Regions from separate parts of the Paenibacillus sp. FW126-R14 genome, predicted to be linked through region 2. Evidence: riboswitches for the same ligand, from Rfam matches in the RefSeq annotation. Region 2 holds a riboswitch; the other holds the start of a gene.

Region 1 (10,794 bases), on a different contig from region 2:
TCCTTATGAAGCAAATAAGCAAAGAACGGAGCGCCCAAAAACGCCGTTATGACACCGAGGGGAATCTCCGTCGGACTAAGCAGCGTACGAGCAAGCGTATCCGCCCACAAAACATAGATACCGCCGCCAATCGCAGATAACGGAATAATAAGACGATAATCCGGACCCACCAGCAGACGCACCAAATGCGGAACGATAAGTCCGACAAAACCGATGACCCCGGCTACGGATACAGCTGCTGCCGTGATGAAGGTAGCGACAATGAGCACTATCAACTTTGTTCGTTCTACATTCACCCCAAGATGGGCGGCCTGCCGCTCTCCCAGCGCCAGTAAATTCAAAGATCGTGCATAACTAAGCAGTACAACTAAGCCTATAATCAAGTAAGGCGAAATAATCGTGATGTACGGCCATCCCCGCATGGCCAAGCTGCCCATTAGCCAAAAAATAATTTCATTGATGACTTGTTTGGAAATGGACACCATGAAGGATACGATCGCGCCAAGAAAAGCCTGCATGACGACACCTGACAAAATAAGCGTCTCCATCTTCAACTTTCCGTCGATTTGAGCCAGCCTAAGAACCAAGAACAGTGACAGGAGTCCCGTGACAAACGCAACAATCGGAATAGACCACTGGCCAAACCAAGCCATCTGCAGTCCGAAATAGATTAAAAATGCCGCTCCAACCGATGCGCCGGAAGAAACACCGAGTGCATAAGGATCAGCAAGCGGATTCCGCAGAACGCCCTGGAAGGCAGCACCCGCCACAGAGAGGGACGCCCCTACGAGAATTCCGAGCAGCACGCGCGGGAAACGCACTTTATTGATGATCTGCTCCGCCGATTGCTGCCAACTGGCATCGATATAGTCACCTATCCATGGTATATGTTTACCCAGAATGCCCGCAATTTGAAGAACTGGGAGATTGGCTGTCCCCACCGATAAACTTGCCAAAATAGAAAGAAGAAGGAGTATACCTCCTACTCCTCCCCACAGCATTAGTTTTCTTTTCATTTATTTCACCAGTTCGGGATAAATGCCTTTCGCCATTTCCAGCAGTCCATCCGTCAGTCTCGGTCCAGGACGGCTGAGCATGTTCTGATCTAAGCCGACCACCTGCTTATTTTTCACAGCATCAATAGCATCCCAACCGCTTCTTGTACGAATGATTTCATCCAGCGGCTTCTTGCTTTTGCTATCGACAACTCCGTTCGCGAACAGAATGACAGCCGGGTTTTGCGCAATGATTTTCTCTTCGCTGATTTGGTACCAGCCTTTTCCGTCGCCTGCTACATTAATGCCCCCGGATAACTTGATCAACTCATCCATGAATTCGCCGCTGCCGACCGTCCAGCCCGGGCTGAATTCAATATAAACTTTTTTCTTATTTTCCTGCCTCACGTCTTTCACCGCATTAACAACTTTCTGGCGGTCCGCCTTCATCTTAGCGACCACTTTCTCCGCTTGTTCCTGACGATCTGTAATTAAACCGTACGTTTCAATGTTCGCCATTGCGTCATCCAACGTTTTGGGCTCCACTTTAAACACGTTGATATTCATTTGACGCAGCTTCTCCACCGTGTCAGCTTTCATCGAGACACCTGTGAATACGATACTTGCATTGGTGGCGATTAAAGCTTCCTGGTTAGGCTTTGTGATACTGCCTAGTTTCGGCTTCGACTTCGCTGCTTCGGGATAATCGTCAAAATCAGATACGCCTACGATATTAGCATCTAATCCAAGGGCAAACAAAGCTTCCGTTTCTGCCGGGGAAACAGACGCAATCCGCTCTGGCGCTTTGTCAAAAGTGAACTCTTTGCCTGTTGCATCCTTAACTTTCAACGGATAGGCCGTCTTTTTTGCAGGAGCAGGCGCTGTTGTTGCGCTAGGCGCTTTCGTCCCCTCTCCGCCAAGCTTGGACGGATTCGTAATCTCCGCTTCTTTCTTACCGCATGCCGCTAAGCTGACGGCTGTTGTTAAGGCGACCGTCAGGATTAGTGCTTTCTTCATCCATTTTTTTTGCATTTGCATGATGCAGCCTCTCTCTCACCGTATTTTATTTCGATTGATCCTAATAAAAAGCCCCTCTGCTCCTAAGGAACAAAGGGGACGATAAATCGCGGCGTTCAGCAACCTGCCGGTCACTTCCTGATTTAACGCGATCCTTTTCCTCGAAGGATGTCGTAACGGCACCATGGCAGGTATCCTGACTTTCCGGCAAAATTTGACCTTCCGGATTACAGTGGCGGGACCGCGCCGGACTTTAACCGGCTTCCCTTTTAAGCGGCAAATGGTTCGAAACACTCGCGCGTTTGCTGAATTCGTTTGCCGGCACCAATGGCTGTATATTGGACACTCAATCTATTTGTCGATTATAGACGTCTTGCTACTTTTGTGCAATCACTTTAAGCACTTGCTTTGCTTCTTCCAGCTTCGGCGCATTGACAGGAATGAAAGCAACAAGCCCTTTGCCTTCAAAGCCTTGTTCCTTCATCCACTTGTTTCCTGCGAGCGGAATTCCATACAGATGCTTCTCTGCAGGCTTGCCCTCTTCTGCAATTTCGATGACCCCGTCCGGGTAATCCTCAGGCTTGATCGTTTCGTCCAAAGAAACGAATCCAGCTTGGCTGCTCAATCCCTTGAACTGCTCGTCCGCCAAAATAAAGATGCCGTTGCCTCCTGCCGCCAGCTCGACGATCATTTTCTCCATAGAGAAAATAGGCGATGTATTCAGCTTGATGGTAGGAGTCTCACCGATCTTCGATTTTAACGACGCCTCAAGCTTCTCTCCTGCGTCGCTCGGGAAACCATTTTGACCCATAACAAATATAGACACATCCGGCTTCGGTCCGCCGCACCCCGCCAGCAGCACCATAAGCGTCGACATCAGCATTACCAACAGCAATTTCAATTTCATGTTGTAAAAGTACCTCCGTATGATCTAAATATATCGATAGTCGCGAGAAAAGCCGGTTTTCACCGACTTTTCTTTCCATCATTCATATATTCATTTATTTTGAGATCAAGTATCGTACTGAGTTCTACGACGGAATCCGATGTCATTTCTTCCCCGTCAAGAACCATCTGCTCCAGCCTGCGCCGCAGAGAATGTATCTCTTCTTCCAGTAAGTTCAGGGAGTTACGTCTCTTAGCATGCTTAGTCAACCAACGTTGTCCGAAATCTTGTTCATTAATTTGCATATGTTTTCGATAGGTAGATAGTTGGTATTCCAAAAAAGCCATGCTCATCCCTCCTTACTACAAGAATACCAGCTTTCAGCCATAATGAACATAGATTTTTAGAGTAGAATTACAATTTTCTCAGAAATTTTCCGATTCTCTCCAGTGCTTCATTCAGTTGAGAAACGCTGTAGGCATAAGAGCAGCGCAGGAAGCCTTCTCCGCCTAATCCAAAGACATCTCCCGGTACGGCAGCGACTTTAGCTTCGAACAAAAGCCTCTGGGCAAATTCATCTGAAGTTAGCCCTGTAGCGCTAATACTTGGGAATGCATAGAAAGCTCCTTGTGGTTCATGACACTCAAGTCCGATGTCGCGAAAACCCTTGACCACCAAACGTCTCCGTTGATTATAAGACTCTATCATGCGGTCTTTCTCTTCCAAACCATTCGTCAAAGCTTCATGCGCGGCAACCTGACCCATAACCGGTGCGCACATGACGGTATATTGATGGATTTTGGTCATAGCCGAAATAATTTCTTGATGACCGCAGGCATAGCCCATTCTCCAGCCTGTCATCGCAAAAGCTTTGGAGAACCCGCTAACCAAAATCGTACGGTCCTTCATACCGGGAACAGCCGCAAAGCTCACATGTTTCTGGCCATAAGTCAATTCCGCATAAATTTCATCCGAAATGACGATAAGATCGTTCTCTTCCACCACTTTAGCAATCGGCAGCCAGTCCTCATAAGTCATGATACCGCCTGTCGGATTGCTCGGATAGCACAGAATTAAAATTTTGGAACGCGGCGTAATCGCATCGCGAAGCGCCTTCTCCGTTAGCTTGAATTGATCCTTAGCGAAGGTTTCGATTCCGACGGGAACACCTCCGCTAATACTTGTAATTGGCGAGTATGAAATATAGCAAGGCTCCGGAATCAAAATCTCGTCTCCCTGAGTGACCAAGGCACGCAGGGCCAAGTCAATCGCTTCGCTGCCCCCGACGGTCACTAAGACTTCGTTCGACGGCTCATATTTCACCTTAAATGACGTATGCAAATATTCGGCAATGGCTTCACGAAGCTCAGGAATACCTGAGTTTGGCGTATATTTGGTTCTGCCACGCTCCAAGGAATACACCGCAGCCTCACGGACGTGCCACGGGGTAGAGAAGTCCGGTTCGCCAACGCCGAGAGAAATAATATCATCCTTGCTGTTGTTTACCAAATCAAAAAACTTCCGAATGCCTGAAGGCTTCATTTCACGTACGGCAGGTGCAAGATACTCCTGCATCGATTTTACTTTGCTCGGCTCTATAATTGTCTCATTTTTGATCATGGCGATACCTCTTCCTTACGGAGAGACCAGCATCCGATGATCATCTGCTTGATCCTCGAAAATGATGCCGTCTTGTTTGTATTTTTTTAAGATAAAATTCGTTTTGGTTGAAAGCACGCGATCAATCGGCGATAGTTTGTTAGATACGAAAGAAGCGACTTGTTTAAGGGAATGGCCTTCCACTTCAACAAGTAAATCATATGCGCCCGACATAAGATACACGGACTTGACCTCTGGATATAAGTAAATCCGTTCCGCAATTGCGTCGAACCCGCGTCCGCGTTCAGGCGTAATTTGCACTTCAATCAGGGCAGTAACCTTTTCGTCATCCACTTTGCTCCAATTTACGACTGTGGCGTACTTGACGATGACCTTATCCGCTTCCATCTCGCTTATCGCTCGCGCCACCTCGTCCTCCGCCGTTCCTAGCATTGTGGCGATGAGTTCCGCACTCCGGCGGGCGTCTTCTTTCAGTAGTTCGAGAATTTTAAGCTTCAAAGCATCCATGGTTAACCAACCTTTCTGTAATCGTATTCGTTCATCCTTTAATCTTACAATGAATTGCTGTCCTAATTCAATTACTCCGCTCACCTAATTTTCAGATAATTTGTGTATAATCGAAGTTTCCCGCGAAAAAACCAAAAAAGCCGCCTGAGACGAGGCAGCTTCATAAATGTAACGGGTTAGGATTGCGCGTGAACGATACCAAACTTGGATTCGGCTTTCAACAATTTGGACACCATATGCTCGATTTCACGATGTTCATACGCAGGACGCACATGAATGCTGGGCTCCATGGCCAAGCAGCCGATTCCGACGAGCGTATCTTCATCGTAAACTGAAATCACATATTGGGTTTGGAGACTGTCCCAGTTCACTTGGTTTTTCGCTCCGGTTTTTATGCATTCATTTGTATATGTTTGTATAAACTCATGTAATTGTTCATTTTCCGGATATGCATTAATATAAGCTAATTTCAAGATAATCCACCTTTCTAAACACGTGTTATTACTTCTATAATTATACTCAACCATGAATTTTTATTCAACATTTTTCTTGTAAAACAGAAAAAAATACGGCATCAAGGATGATTACATCCCATTGGCCGTATTTCCAGCATGTCAATTACTCAAAAAGGTCCATACTCAAATATCTTTCACCTGTATCCGGTGCGATGCAGAGCACCCTTTTCCCCGCTCCCAGCTTGCGGGCAACCTGCAGCCCCGTCCAAACCGACGCGCCGGCAGAAGGGCCCACGAGGATGCCTTCTTTGCTGGCCAAGTCCCTCATTGTTCGAATGGCATCGTCATCGGCCACCTGAACGATATGATCGTAGACACTTGTGTTCAAAATAGCCGGCACGAAGCCCGGGCTCGTCCCCACAAGCTTGTGAGGGCCTGGACTTCCTCCGGATAATACAGGAGAACCTTTAGGCTCCACCACATAAATCTGAATATCCGGCAGCTTCTCACGGAGCGCCTCGCCCGTTCCGGTGATCGTTCCGCCGGTGCCTGAGGTTGCGACGAAGGCATCCAGACGACCTTCCATTTGCTCCAAAATCTCAGGAGCCGTCGTGACCCGGTGAATGCTCGGATTCGCCGGATTCTCGAACTGCTGAGGGATATAGCTGTTCGGGATTTGATCCCTCAGCTCTTTCGCTTTGGCGATAGCGCCAGGCATCCGCAGTGCGGCTGGAGTAAGCACGACCTCTGCCCCATAAGCCTTGAGCAGATTGATTCGTTCTTTCGTCATATTATCCGGCATGATGAGAATCGCTTTATAGCCTTTGGCTGCGGCATTCATCGCCAAGCCAATCCCTGTATTGCCGCTCGTCGGCTCAATAATCGTCGCCCCGGGGCGGAGCTGCCCGTCTTTCTCCGCCTGCTCGATTAAATTAAATGCTGCACGGTCTTTCACACTGCCGCTTGGGTTAAAATACTCAAGCTTCACATACAATTCCGCATCGCCAGGCTCAACCAGGCGGTTAATACGTACCGCAGGCGTATCGCCGATCAGCTCTGTGATGCTGTTCACCATTTTTTTATGCATCAAGGGTTGCCCCCTCCTCTTCCCATTACAAACTCTATTCACATTTTTATCGGGAAGATCCTGAGATGTCAAGATTTAAATACGGAGAGCTGCCTTTTCATAAAATACCAACTAAAAAGCGTGGAGCTGCCAATCAACAACAAAAGCATATTAATAACCCATGGCGCCTTGCTCCAAGAAATCACAATAATAAACAAAAGAACGCCGCAGACCCTGCCAACATTCAAAGCAAGCTCACGGAGCACGATATACTCCTCCCTTTGCTTGGCGCTTTCTTCCGTCGAGCCAATCAGATCGAATACGGCTGAAACCATAGGCACGGAGTACATCGGGAAGAAGAGTGCAGACCCTAAACCAAAAATAAGCAAAGTGCTGTAACTCATCTTCCAGAAAAAAGGAACAATAATCGCCACCACCATAGCCGCACCGATCAACATACTAACATTGCGAAAACGCGGCTTAATAAACCGGCCTGCTGCCCAAAAACTGACAAGCGACACGGCCGAGGTCATCAGCACAAAATTTCCTAAGCTCGCTTCGCTCGAAGTGGAAATATAGACGAGCAGCGCAATCATAAAGCCGAAGACGCCTTCCCGTACTCCTTGAAAGACCAAAGCCAAGCTTACGCGCTTCCATGGTGTTTCCGCTTGCCGAAGGCTTCGAATGGGGAACATCCACTCGTACTTCCCTTGAACTTTTCTCTTTTTCAAAAAAAAGCTTATGATAACACCTAACAGAAAGATCCCTAGCGAGATTGAAAAGATCAATCGGTAGCCTGCAACATCCCCCAAGCTAACGATAAGCAGCCCCGAAATCCATGGGGCGATGATGCCTGCGCCTGATCCGAGCAGTCCTACAGAGCCGTTGAATCGATCGCGATTGTCAGGGTCCGTAACTTCAAAATAAACAACATTAAAGGCAACCCAGAACAACCCTGCAGAAATTCCTTGCACGATGCCCAGCCAAACGAAATAATGAAAACTATTTGCGCCCAGCCACAAAACCAGCATATAAAAAAGTGCCGAAACGGCGACACCTATGCGCAGACAATTCATTTTATTATGCTCCTTCACCCATTTCCCTGCTAACCAGAAGGTGACGGCCATCGTTAAATGGGTTGCTAATGTAAACCACCCGATTAAAGCGTAGTCATTTTTCGCCTTCCACAAATAAACCCCGACGAAAGTCCCCGATAAGGCATTAGCGCTGCCAAATAGCGTATGAACGATAAGCAAAAGAATCGCCTGTGCATCCAAACGGCCTTTTTTATGCGACTTGCTGTCCTGAACAGGTTGTTTACCGCGGCCTTCAAAATAATTGCTTCTCTTGCTCTCACTTGCTTTACCGGGATGCGTTCCCTGCATATGATGATCGTTTTGCATACTTCTCCTCGCCTTTCCCCGTGGATAAGAAATAGCTCTAGTTAAGCTTCCCCAATCGAGTGAAAATATGAGGTTTTTCCATACAAAAAACCGAATCCCTTAAGGACTCGGTTGTCTGCTTACTCCGATTTAATGCGTTCGACCATAAGTAAACGGTCTGTATCCGATAAGATTTTCTCAACTTTAAAACAGGAAGGACAAACATACACATTCACCGTGAAAGGGCCTGTCAGGAAGGCACTTCCCAACGTTTTGGGGATTTTCGGCGTGAAGGAGCTCTCGCTCACGACCTCATTCCCGGCAAGCAGCAGCAATTCATGACAGCTGGAACACTCAGGCGCTTCTTCCTGCTCGTCAGTGATATGCTGCACCTTTTCCCCGTACTTATCAAGCGGCTCATCCGAGTCATCCCATGCTAAAGACAGATCTTCATCGGCATCGGGATATTCCTGGTCTTGGAAGCGCAGCGGCTGACCTGTCAGCTTCACCTTCAAGTCAATACTGCGATAATCATTCAACTCGTTAAAGCAATGTGGACATTCATCCTCAGGTCCAATCTCAGGATCCCATACAATTTCCGTTTGACACCAAGGACAAACAACTTCTTCGTTCGCACTCATTACATAATCCTCCATCTATCGCATTCAAGCAAATTTCATTAAATAATATATCCCTGCCGCCATAAATACAAATGCAATGGCAAACAAGGTGCCCCACAGGTATTTCATGTTCAAGCCTCCAAGAAATATGTATGATTCTAAGTTACACAAGCGCCCACTACATAAGAAAGGGAGCCGGATAGCATCATGGACAGGAAACCTACAGCGCGGTTATCTTTTTTGATTTCATCATCAATTTTAAAATAAGGCGTCAAAAACTCAAAAATAAAGTAGGCAACCAGCAGCAACAAAAATCCGAAGCCTGCCCAAATGAGAGAATGAATCATGGTGTCATTGTTCAAAATAGCAAACCGGAACAAGTTACAAATCCCAAAAATCTTCCCGCCTGTCGCCATGGCGACAGAGAGGTTGCCTTTTTTGATCTCAGCCCAATCATCATATTTAGTGACCATTTCAAAAATCGTTAAAAAGACCACAAGCGCGATGACCGCAACGGCAAAAAAAGCAAGCGTCGATAAATACGGATTACTCAGCAACACATCCACCTCTTCATTCATATCGTCTCCTGCCTTCCTTCCATTCAGAGAAATTAAACATCGTTTAAAGATCCCTATATACGGTAGAAGAGACTGAGTTGGCTCAGTCTCTCGCAGGTGCTATTAGTATATCATTAAGATTGTTTTTTTTCAGCAAGCTTTGCTTTCATCGCTGCCAATTCATCGTCAATGGCGCTTTTACCAGCACCAAGTCCGTCAAGTTCGTCGTCCAAGCTGCGGTTCTTAGCGCGAATCTCACCGCTTGCTTGCGCTTCTGCTTCCATTTGAAGCACTTTCTCGCTCATGCGGTCAAAGCCCTTAGCTGCATTGTCCGTACCAAAACCAGACATCGCTTGATTGATTTGCTTTTGTGCTTTCGCCGTTTCCGCGCGCGCAATCAACAAATCTTTCTTGTTTTTCATTTTGTTGAATTCGTCTTTCATCTCGGACAATTGACCGCGAAGCTGATCCGCATTTGTTTTGGCAAGATCATATTGGCGTTTCAATTCATCATAACGGCCTTGGTGCTCTTTCTTATCTTCCAACGCGCGGCGGGCCAAATCTTCATTGCCTGCTTCAAGAGCTTTCATCGCTTGCTCTGTGCGTTTGGTCACCATTTCTTCCGCTTCTTCAACCTGAAGCTTGAATTTCTTCTCGATGGCAATTTGCTTAGCTACGGCAGATTCTGCTTCCAAAATATCTTCTTCCATGTCACGCAAAAACTGATTTAACATTTTAACCGGGTCTTCCGCTTTGTCCAGCAGATCATTAATCGAAGCCATTGTCATGTCACGAAGTCTTTTAAAAATTCCCATTTTGAAATCCTCCCAAAATTTAACTTTTTTTTATAATTGGTGTTGCGTTTTCTTTTCTAATCACCGGTGCTTACACTCATTAAATACGCAAACCCCAAGCTTGAGTTTCAAAAATTTTGAAAAAAAATTAGAAGTCATTTCAATTCGACAACGGTAACCCCGGCTCCGCCTTCGTTGTAGTTCCCCATCCGGTAACTTTTCACGTGTTTGTGACGGCGCAAATATTCCTGCATGCCTGTGCGCAGCACACCTGTTCCTTTGCCATGAATCAAATACACTTGGCCCAAATTGCTCAGGAAAGATTCGTCAAGGAAGCGGTCTGCCTCAACTAACGCTTCCTCCATGTTCAGCCCGCGCATATCCAGTTCCATCCGAACGCTGTCATCCCTTGTCCGTTTGACGGTAGTCGCCACTTGATGGACAGACTTTTTCTGAGCAGGGCTGCCGATTTTCTCGAGATTGGACAACTCGACCTTCATTTTCATAATCCCAAGCTGCACGGTTGCTTCCGTGGAGCTAACGATCTCAACAACGTGACCCTTCTGACCAAGGCTCACGACACGCACTTCATCCCCGGCCTCGATTCGCTCTGGCCGTTTCTTCGCTGCGCGAACCTGCTTCTCGCGCAGTTCAGGCGCCGCCTGATCGAGGCGGCGCTTCGCTTCAACCAGCCGGTGGTCCTTGACCCCGCCGGCTTCTTCCTGCGCCATGCGCCGCAATTCAGCGATGACTTCGTCCGCCTCGCGCCGCGCCTTGGTGACAGCCTCGCGCGCGTCGCGCTCGGCTTTCTCGAGCAGCTTATCGCGCTGCTCGTCGAACTTGAGTTGCTGCGCCTCCAGGGCTTTGCGCATCGCTTCCGCCTCGCGCCGCAGCC
Region 2 (10,794 bases):
GCATAAAACGCTTCGCGGCCCCCGCGGCGGTATGATTCTTTGCCGCAAGCCTTGGGCTGCAGCGATTGATAAAGCCGTATTCCCCGGAACGCAAGGCGGACCTTTGATGCATATCATCGCCGCTAAAGCCGTTGCTTTTGGCGAAGCGCTCCAACCGGCTTTTAAAACGTATGCTCAAAATGTTATTAATAACGCCAAAACATTATCAGAAGAACTTCTGGCAGAAGGTGTTGATCTTGTATCCGGAGGTACGGATAACCATCTGATGCTGATCGACCTGCGCAGTCTTAACATCAGCGGAAAAGAAGCTGAACACTTGCTGGATGAAGTCGGAGTAACGGTGAACAAAAACGCGATTCCGTTCGACCCCGCTAAACCGATGATTACAAGCGGAGTTCGGATCGGTACTCCGGCAGTTACGGCCCGCGGCATGGATCAAGAAGCTATGAAAACAATTGCCAAAATCATAGCTCTGACATTGAAAAATCCATCGGATGAAGCGGTGCACAATAAAGTGCGCGGTATGGTAAATGATCTGACAGCACAATTCCCACTTTATCCGGGCTTGAGCTACTAAGAGAGCGAACCGCGAGGGAGCATATCCTATTTTGCCTTAAATTTGGGCACAGTATTTGATCTTCGGATCAAATACTTTTTTTATTTAGTAGAAGTGTTTAAAAGTATCTCACAAAAAGTAAGTTGGTGGTCATCGTGATTTATGAGTTTTCCGGAGCTTTGCCAAATCAAAATATACTATTATCCAAGGAATGTCTAATGGAAGAAGCGAATTGTGTCCTGATTTTTGCTTTCTTTCAAGGGAAATTGGTTCTTGTTAAACATCGTTGTCGCGGTTGGGAATTGCCTGGAGGGAGCAGGGAAGAAGGGGAGACCGATCTGCAAACGGTGATCAGGGAGATGTATGAAGAGGCTGGAGGAGAACTCGATTCGATTGAAAGGATTGGACAATATTTGATTTTCGAAAAAGATCATCTTGCCTTTGTGAAAAATATTTATGCTGCAAAGGTTAGGAGGCTTAGAGAGCTGCCGGGCGGGTTTGAAACTGACGCTGTCATGCTGGCAGATGCCATTCCGAAACAGTTTGAGATTATGAATGATCCAACATTTAGCCCCTTAATGAAAGACAAAGTATATTTGATTGCCTCCGAATGGGTTAAGGATCATCCTATGAATCTACTGGACAAATAAAAGATTAACAGCTAGTATGGGCAGTATAACTAAATAAATGCAAATAAGGTGTACAATCGATCACAAAGACGAAAGTGCTTAAAAGGGAAGTCAGGTGCAACACCTGCGCGGTCCCGCCACTGTAAATGCGGAGTTGCTTTTCTATCAGGCCACTGTCCCCACTTGAGGGGATGGGAAGGCGAAAAGTTTACGAGGATGCATGAGCCAGGATACCTGCCTATTTTGCTTGTCGCACTGTTTCTCCGGGGGGTGAGAAATTAGTTGGCATTGCTATGTCATTTTTGGCATACGCATGTAGTTTTTTTATGTTGGAATCAAAGGTAAACCCCACCTGTGGGGTTTGCCTTTTTTTGCTTTTTAAGAAACTTGAAGGAGAGATAAGAACAGTATGTTAAGCAAATTGCATCGTAAAGCTATGTCGTCCTTTTTAGCATTAGTAATGACATTATCTGTATTATTCAACGTCATTGCGCCAGCTAATCCAGTTTTCGCTGCGAATCAAGGACCTGTTTCAGTTGCGCTTCACGTCGAAGGACCGCAAGGTCTTATCCACGAAGGAGTGGCGGAAGGTTCAAATGCGTTAGAAGCGCTGCAAGCTGATTTAAGCAAAGCCCAAATTCCATTAGTCATTGAAAATTCACCCTATGGTCCGTATGTGACAGGAATTGATGGAATACACGCAGGACTATTTAACGGCTATGATGGATGGAACTTTGCCGTCAAGCGTCAAGGACAATGGATCATACCTGCTGTAGGCATGGATCAGTTTGAATTAGAAAGCAATGACCAAGTTAGTGTGTATTACGGTGATTTTACTACGCAATTGGTTCAATCCATTTCGATTCAACCAGGTGATGTCAAGGCCAACCAGCCTTTCTCTGTTACGGTAACGAAGAGCACTTATGATTGGACAAATAACCAATTTATTAACTCTCCGGCTAGCGGTGTGAAAGTAACTGTCGGTGGGACAGCCATCGTAACGAATCCGAGCGGTATAGCTGCATTTGACAAAGGCGTAAGTGCAGGAAATTACTCGCTTGAAGTTACGGATTATCGTGCGAAATCAGCACCGGGAATCGTCAGAGCTACTCAGCCATTGACTGTAAGTACGGTACCGGCCATTCCGGTTGGGAATCTAACGCTTTCCGTTGAGAAATTTACTTTAGGGCAAGGTTATTTTAAAGAGCCGGTTAAAGTTCCTTTTTACGAAGGTGAAAATGTAGCAGCTGTACTCACGCGCGTTTTGGGTGAGGATAATATACTGCATACCGGAACTATTGAAGAACGTTTTTACTTATCTAGGATTAAAGACGCTAGCACTCAAGTAAATGTGCCCAATTATATCAAAGAGCAAATGAATGCGGATGGAGTTCAATTAGGAACAAAGAATAATGAGCAGTGGCTGGGAGAATTCGATTATACATCTATGTCTGGGTGGATGTATGCCGTAAATAATGCTTTCCCAAATGTAGGGATGTCCGACTATATTCCTCATGATGGCGACGTCGTGCGGACTCAGTTTACTGTGTATGGCTTTGGAGCATCGCTGGGGGGCGACGAGTGGAGTCCCGGCTTTATACAAACAGCTAACAAGGATGCACTGACGGCTAGGATCGCAGAGATTAACAGCGATCCGAATAAAGCAGCGATTCTATCTAATGCTGTTGTTAAATCCCTATATGATCAAGCGTATTCGTTGCTTACCAATATGGAAAGCAAGCAGAATGACATTGATAGCATGGTAGCCAGTCTGAACGGTAATGTTAAACCGACAATTAAAGTAACCGGGATAACGGATAAGCAAGAAGTATCCCAGGCTAACATTAGCTTTAATGTGGAAGCGACGGATAACACCTCGGCTGTCATTACACCCGTAGTCAAGTTGAATGGAACTGTTATCTCGAAGACAGGCGGAGCTTACAATGTCGTTCTAAGCGCAGGAATAAACACAATTGCCATCACTGCCAAAGGTGCATTCGGCAATACGGTAGAGCAAAATCTCACCATAACGTACAAAGCTAGTGTTGTAAACAATACGAAAGAACAGTTGAATAAAAACTTAGCCTATATTCTAAAAACGGTAGATAAACCGAAGTTTGGAACTGGCGGCGGAGAATGGTCTGTTCTTTCATTGGCCAGAGCTAACTATTCGGTACCTGATGGCTATTATCAATCGTACTATGACAATGTAGCTAGTACAGTAAAAGATAAAATGATTGCGAATGCCGGAGTTTTGGATAAAACAAAAGGTACAGAGCATTCAAGAGTCATCCTGGGATTAACTTCGATTGGCAAAGATCCCAAAGATGTTGGAGGCTATGATCTTTTACAGGCACTTTCGGATTATGATTATGTCATTAAACAAGGCATGAATGGTCCAATCTTCGCTCTTCTTGCATTCGATTCTAAGAACTACATAATTCCCTCAGCTGCAGAAGGAAAAGTACAAACTACTAGAGATAATCTCATTAAGTATTTGATAGATGGAGAATCAAACAAAGGTAACGCCGATCAAGGAGGCTGGGGACTTTCTCCTGGTGGTAAACCTGATGTCGATCTCACTTCAATGACGATGCAAGCACTTGCTCCGTATGCTCAGACGAAAGAAGATGTCAAAGCAGCACTAGCTAGAGCTGTTAGTTGGCTTTCCAAAACTCAAAATAGTGAAGGAAGCTATACAAGCTTCGGAAGTACAAGCAGCGAGAGTCTGTCACAGGTGGTAACCGCATTATCGGCAATCGGTATAGATTCAAACACAGACTTAAGATTTATTAAAAATGGTAAATCCGCTTTGGATGCTTTAATGTCATTTGCCGTAGCCGAAGGCGGCTTTAAGCATGTTAAAACAGGAAAAGTAGATTCTATGGCAACTGATCAAGGCACGTATGCACTTGTAGCCTATGATCGATTCGTGAATGGAAGCAACCGTCTGTATGACATGACGGATGTTGATACAGAAAAACCAAGCATCACCGTAACCGGTCTAACGAATAACCAAGAAGTATCCCAGCCAAATCTGAACTTTGGAGTTCAAGTAACCGATAACCGACCTGGAGTAATCACAACGGTAGTTAAGCTAAACGGAAATGTTGTCAACGTAGTAGATGGAGTATACAAAGCTGCTCTTCGTGTTGGAGCAAATACAATTACTGTTACTGCAACAGATTCTTCTGGCAATACGGCGGAGCAGATTTATACAGTTACATTTGTTGTTGATACAGAAAAACCAAGCATAAGCGTAACCGGCCTAACGAATAACCAAGAATTTTCAGAGCCAACTCTGAACTTTGGAGTTCAAGTAACCGATAATCGACCTGGAGTAATCACAACGGTAGTAAAGCTAAACGGAAATGTCGTCAACGTAGTAGATGGAGTATACAAAGCTGTTCTTCGTGTTGGAGCAAACACAATTACTGTTACCGCAATTGATACTTCTGGCAATACGGCGGAGCAGACCTATACAGTTACATTTGTTGATACAGAAAAACCGAAATTAATTATCAGTGGCCTAACGAATAACCAAGAAGTATCCCAGCCAAGCCTAAGCTTTAGTGTTGACGTGACAGATAACAGCTCTGAAGTTATCACACCGGAAGTGAAGCTGAACGGGTCAGTCATTCCCAAGGTTGATAATAAATACAACATTGTTCTTAACGCCGGAGCAAACACAATCTCTGTAAAAGCGACGGATGCATCTGGTAATACAACAGAACAAACTTATATAGTAACTTATCAACCTGTAGTAGAAGATACAGAAAAACCAAGCATAACCGTAACCGGTCTAACGAATAACCAAGAAGTATCCCAGCCAAATCTAAGCTTCGGAGTCCAAGTATCCGATAATAGACCTGGAGTAATCACAACGGTAGTAAAGCTAAACGGGACAGTAATCCCTAAGGCTGATGAAAAATACAACGTTGTTCTTACAGCTGGAGCAAACACAATCACTGTTTCTGCCACTGATGCCTCCGGGAATACAGCTGAGCAATCGTTTACGATTACTTACAAAGCTAATACGGTAAGCAACCCGAAACAACTTTTAAATAAGAATCTAGCCTATATTGTGAAAACGGTAGATAAACCGGTTTTTGGTACAGGTGGCGGGGAATGGTCCGTCCTTTCCTTGGCAAGGGCCAATTATTCCGTCCCGGATGGCTATTACCAGTCTTATTACAATAATGTAGAACAAGAAGTAAAATATTTAATGGCTGAAAACTCAGGAGTTTTGGATAAATCAAAAGGAACAGAGCACTCAAGAGCGATTCTTGGCCTAGCTTCTATTGGAAAAAATCCAAAAAAAGTCGGGGGCTATGATCTTACGCAGGCACTTTCGGATTATGATTATGTCAATAAGCAAGGCATAAATGGCCCTATTTTCGCCCTCATTGCGTTTGATACCAAAAACTTTGTTATTCCGGTCGTACAGGCAGGGAAAAAACAAGTTACAAGAGATAAGCTGATCGATTCTATTTTAGAAAAAGAAGTAAATAAAGGAACAAGCAAAGCCGCCGGATGGTCGTTAGAACCAGGTAAAACTGATGTCGATATAACGTCAATGGCACTGCAAGCTCTTGCACCTTATTATTCTACAAGACAAGACGTAAAAAGCGCCGGAGAGCGTGCAGTTGCTTGGTTGTCAAAAACGCAGGGCGAAGATGGCGGATTTGGCGAAAGCAGTGAAAGCATCGCGCAAGTCATTACCGCGTTAACTGCGTTAGGCATAGATCCAAACACCGATGAGAGATTTATTAAAAAAGGAAAATCTGCTCTAGATGCCTTAATGTCATTTGCAGCAGCGGATGGCGGCTTTAAGCATATTAAATCGGGAGCCGTCGATGGCATGGCTACGGATCAAGGCACATATGCATTAGTAGCCTATGATCGATTCGTGAATAGAAACAATCGTCTGTATGATATGACGGATGTCCCTACTTTAGGCGAAAATGAGCTCCCGTTACCGAGCGGCGATACCCCTAAGATTGAGATCCCGACCGACAATAAAGACTACATCGTTCCTGTAACGAATGCCGATGCAAATAAAGAAATAACGATAGTAATTCCTAGCAATAATCTTTCGAAAATTCAAGTCAATTTGCCTTCGAACAGCAGCTTGCCTCAAATTGAGGCTGTCAAAGGCAGCATCTCCATGGTCATTCCTAAGGGAGCCCAAATTATTAGCGGGGATTCTTCTGGATTGGAGTTAATTACAACCAATGATGCAACGAGTTCTTCATTAAAAGATAAAATAAACACAATCATTGCGAACGGCAAGAAACTGGATACCGTTCATCAGGCCATCACGCTTGGCGGTACTAACCGAGTAGAGTTTAATCAATTTGTCACTTTGACTTTCACTGGCATGAAAGGCAAAGATGCTGCCTTTATCCAGAATGGATCACTGAACTCGATTCAGAAGTTTGGAAACGACGAGGCAGGTAAAGCCAGCGAAAAAAATGAGTATGCCTATGACAGCGGCAACGATCTGATTGTCAAAACGAAGCATTTTACCGATTTTATCGCTTTCTCCACAAGTACGGTTGTTGTGACGCCAGGCGGTCCTGGAGGAACGAATCCACCAACAACTGCACAAGTAAGCTTATCTGTAGATAAGCTTACGATTAACAAAGGTTATGTAATATCTGAATCGAATGTTGAACTAAAGTCTGGGGATTCGGTTTGGAGCGTGTTCCAGAGAGAACTAAACAGTCGTGGAATTAGCTATATATCTAAATGGTATAAAAAATATAATAGTATCTATGTCGAATCTATTGATGGCGATGGTGAGTTCGACCATGGCAGTGGCAGTGGATGGATGTACAGTGTAAATGGTACTTACCCAGGTTATGGAGCTAGTTCGTATGTCTTAAAGCAGGGTGACAAGATCCAATGGCGTTACACAACAAATCTGGGTGTAGATTTAGGAGTTGCACTTCCTGATACACCGTTAACAGGGCCATCTGGAGGCATTATTCCGAATGACAAAAAACAAGTCATCGAAATCCCTGATAATCTGGATAAAGATTACACCTTGAACATTACGAAGGAAATGAAAGACAAAGAACAGATCTTGGTTAACATTCCTAATGTGAAGGCAAAAGTCATTCTAAATTTAGAGGCTGTTCAAGACAACATTCCACAAATCACCGCTACTAAAGGCGATATCACCGTTTCAATTGATAAGGGTACGGCGTTGAAGTCGGGAGATCGCAACGTAGAGTTCCTAACTTCCTTAAGTACCGACGATACCAATCTTATTCAACTTGTCCAAAGCAGTCTAAGCGTTGGAAGTACGAACCCTATTAAGCTGGTTCATGCTTTTGCCATGGGGAATGCGAATCAATCCGTTATTTTCGATAAGCCGCTTACTTTTGTCATCAAAGGTGCTAAAGATCAAAGTGTTGGATTTATCGAAGGGAATACCTTTACACCGATTGAGATTTATGAGTCGGAAGCCAAAGGTGCCGAGGCTGTAAAAGGGAATGAAAAAATTACCTATGCATTTGTAAAAGACAACGATCTTATCATTAAAACAAATCATTTCACGAATTTTGTTTCCTATTCTGTAGGTCAGCAGGAGACGGCGAAGCCGTTCGATCTGAAAAATCTGTATGCAGACACCCATGCCATTTCAAATTGGGCATTGGAGGCCAGTACAGAAGCCTCTCAGAAAGCATTTATTGACGGCAGCAATGGGAAATTTAATCCGCAAGCCACGATTACAAGAGCAGAGTTCACGAAGATTCTAGTGGGCGTTCTCGGAATAGACGTAAAGACGAGCAGCATCATTAACTTCAAAGACGTCTCTCAGCAGGATTGGTTCTATCCTTATGTGAATGCAGCGTATAAAGCAGGCTTTATTACAGGCTTCACGAACGATGAATTTCATCCTGACGAGAAACTGACAAGGGAGCAAATGGCGGTCATCATGGTCAAAGCGCTGGGCATTCAAGCCGGCGGGCAAGCGCCAACCATTAAAGACTTAGACCTTGTATCCGATTGGGCGAAAGATGATGTTCAAACGATTATGGCACATCAGCTTATGTCCGGATGGGACAACCGGTTCCAGCCTAGCGACGAGGTAACGCGTGAAATGGCAGCCGTTGTTGCTATGAGAGCTTACCACTATAAGAACGATGCTCAAAAAGAAACAGCTCAGCCCGATCTGCTTAAAAAAGCGCTTGTTGAGAAGCAAATTAACAAGACCGCTGCTTTCATGCAGCAAACCGTAACCGATCCAGTGGTAGCCTCCATTGGTGGAGATTGGACTGTATTTGGACTGGCACGCTCCGGCGTTCCAGTTCCAGATGCCTACTACGCCAAGTATTACGCCAATGTAGAGAAGATTTTAAAGGAAAAATCAGGCAAGCTGCACGCGGTAAAATACACGGAGTATGATCGGGTGATCCTGGGCCTCACGTCGATCGGCCGCGGCATTGATCAAGTAGCCGGCTACAACTTAAGAGAGTGGCTGGCTGATTATGACACTTTGATCAAGCAGGGCATTAATGGTCCTATCTTTGCGCTTATCGCGCTGGATAGCAAATCTTTTGACATTCCGACAGTCGCGAGTGTCAAAACACAGACTACTAGAGATCTTTTAATTGACTTTATTTTAAAAAGGGAAATAAAAGACGGAGGATGGGCGCTAGGTGAAAAAGCAGATGAGCCCGATCCGGACATAACGGCGATGGCCATCCAAGGACTGACGCCTTATTACAAAACGAACAAAAACGTACAAGCTGCTGTAGATCGCGCACTTGTGTGGCTGTCCAAGGCGCAGAAAGCAGACGGCGGTTACGCCAGTGGGGAATCCACGAATTCCGAGAGCATTGCTCAAGTTGTTGTAGCGCTGACGGGTCTTGGCATTAATCCGCACACGGATGCAAGGTTTATCAAAAACGGCAGCTCAGCGGTTGACGCTTTGCTTAGCTTTGCTGCTGCAGACGGAGGATTTTATCATATCAAAACGGGCGGCGCCGATAATGGCGGTGCAAGACCCGGCGAAGTAGATCCCATGGCAACCGATCAGGCGATGTATGCGCTGGTTGCTTACGATAGACTTCTAAAAGGGCAAACTCGTCTATATGATATGACAGATATCAAATAAGAATATGAATCTATAAGCAGGGGCAGATATTGCCCTTGCTTATTCATTAAAGGTGTGAATTCAACATGTCGATGAAGAAATGGCTCGTTGCGATTGGAATTGTTGGAGTTTTGGCGATCGCTTTCTTCTGGGGCGGCAGCAGTCCGAAAAGTTCGAATCAGACAGCTGTAAGCGGCATAGCCTCTCAGCCCGGCGAAATGCCAACTTCAACGCTAATGCCAGAGAAGCAGTTGGAAACCAAACAGGCTGCGGAATCTTCTCAACCGGAGGCTGCTGCACAGAAGGATGAACCCAGTAAGCCGGATATTCCTCAGGAAACTAAGCCGGCATCATCCATTCCAGCAGCAACCCCTGCCGATAAACCGGCAGCACCCGTGGTTACCAATTCGGACCCGCCGGCTGTTGAGACCGGCAAGCCGGAACCTTCAACGCAGCCCCAAGCGGGCACGAAAGAACCAGAACCCAAGAAGGATAAATATTTAACCGAACCTATTCCCGAGGGAAAACCAAAGCCTGTCGAATGGCAGGATGTCACCATCAATAAGAAAAAGGCATTAACAGCGACATTATCTGTCACCTGCAAAACAATCCTGGATAACATGAGCAGCTTCAATAAAGATAAACTGGAGGTATTGCCGAAGGACGGCGTGATTTATGCAGCGCAAACCGTTACCTTTTATGAGGGAGAATCTGTCTTTGATGTGCTGCTCAGAGAGATGAAGAAGAACAAAATTCATATGGAATTTTCCATGACGCCTATCTATAACAGCAATTATATCGAGGGCATTCATAATATTTATGAGTTTGATTGCGGTGAACTGAGCGGTTGGATGTATAAGGTAAACGGATGGTTCCCTAATTATGGGGCCAGCCGCTATATGCTCAAAGATGGCGATGTCATCGACTGGGTCTACACGTGCGATCTTGGACGCGATGTCGGAGACGGCAAGGCTGCCGGAGGAGGGACAAAGTAATGAGAGATTCCTTTTCTACCTTTCACCCCTTCGTTAATTTCATGTATTTCGTGGCCGTACTCGTGTGCAGCATGGTGTTCATGCATCCCGTCTTTCAAGCAATAGCGCTTATGAGCGCCGCCCTGTACGCCATCATGCTCAAAGGGAAGAAAGCGGTCAAATTCAACCTGTTTTACATGATTCCGCTCCTTGTGGTGATGGCCATTATGAACCCTGTTTTTAGTCATGCGGGGGTTACGATTCTGTTTTATCTGCAAAATGGGAATCCGATTACCCTTGAATCTATTTTGTACGGCATAGCCGCCGCGTGCATGTATGTCACGGTTATTGTGTGGTTTTCCTGCTACAATGCGGTGATGACTTCGGATAAATTTATTTTTATTTTTGGTAAAATATTGCCCGCCTTGTCGCTGATACTCTCTATGGTGCTTCGTTTTGTCCCCCGGTATTTAGCGCAGCTAAAAGTGATTTCCAATGCTCAGAAATGCATCGGCAGAGATATAACGC

What was found. A riboswitch is a leader RNA that binds a small molecule or an ion and turns the genes downstream of it on or off. The one in region 2 is predicted to bind cobalamin.
Region 1: another riboswitch for cobalamin. It lies ahead of AC3WRW_RS10195 (ABC transporter substrate-binding protein); the one in region 2 lies ahead of AC3WRW_RS04510 (S-layer homology domain-containing protein).

Annotation. Positions count from the first base shown of each region.
Region 1 covers NZ_JBYTBS010000011.1:3,764-14,557, reverse strand. The annotation lists gene AC3WRW_RS10200 (FecCD family ABC transporter permease) at 1-1,016, opposite strand, end outside; gene AC3WRW_RS10195 (ABC transporter substrate-binding protein) at 1,017-2,033, opposite strand; cobalamin riboswitch at 2,182-2,323, opposite strand; gene AC3WRW_RS10190 (hypothetical protein) at 2,389-2,919, opposite strand; gene AC3WRW_RS10185 (aspartyl-phosphate phosphatase Spo0E family protein) at 2,979-3,245, opposite strand; gene AC3WRW_RS10180 (aminotransferase class I/II-fold pyridoxal phosphate-dependent enzyme) at 3,313-4,518, opposite strand; gene AC3WRW_RS10175 (Lrp/AsnC family transcriptional regulator) at 4,534-5,025, opposite strand; gene AC3WRW_RS10170 (hypothetical protein) at 5,202-5,498, opposite strand; gene cysK (cysteine synthase A) at 5,644-6,567, opposite strand; gene AC3WRW_RS10160 (MFS transporter) at 6,636-7,949, opposite strand; gene AC3WRW_RS10155 (hypothetical protein) at 8,069-8,569, opposite strand; gene AC3WRW_RS10150 (DUF350 domain-containing protein) at 8,707-9,126, opposite strand; gene AC3WRW_RS10145 (PspA/IM30 family protein) at 9,240-9,920, opposite strand; gene AC3WRW_RS10140 (endonuclease MutS2) at 10,055-10,794, opposite strand, start outside.
Region 2 covers NZ_JBYTBS010000004.1:246,107-256,900, reverse strand. The annotation lists gene glyA (serine hydroxymethyltransferase) at 1-577, shown strand, start outside; gene AC3WRW_RS04515 (NUDIX domain-containing protein) at 712-1,206, shown strand; cobalamin riboswitch at 1,236-1,441, shown strand; gene AC3WRW_RS04510 (S-layer homology domain-containing protein) at 1,595-9,313, shown strand; gene AC3WRW_RS04505 (DUF4430 domain-containing protein) at 9,379-10,287, shown strand; gene AC3WRW_RS04500 (energy-coupling factor transporter transmembrane component T) at 10,287-10,794, shown strand, end outside.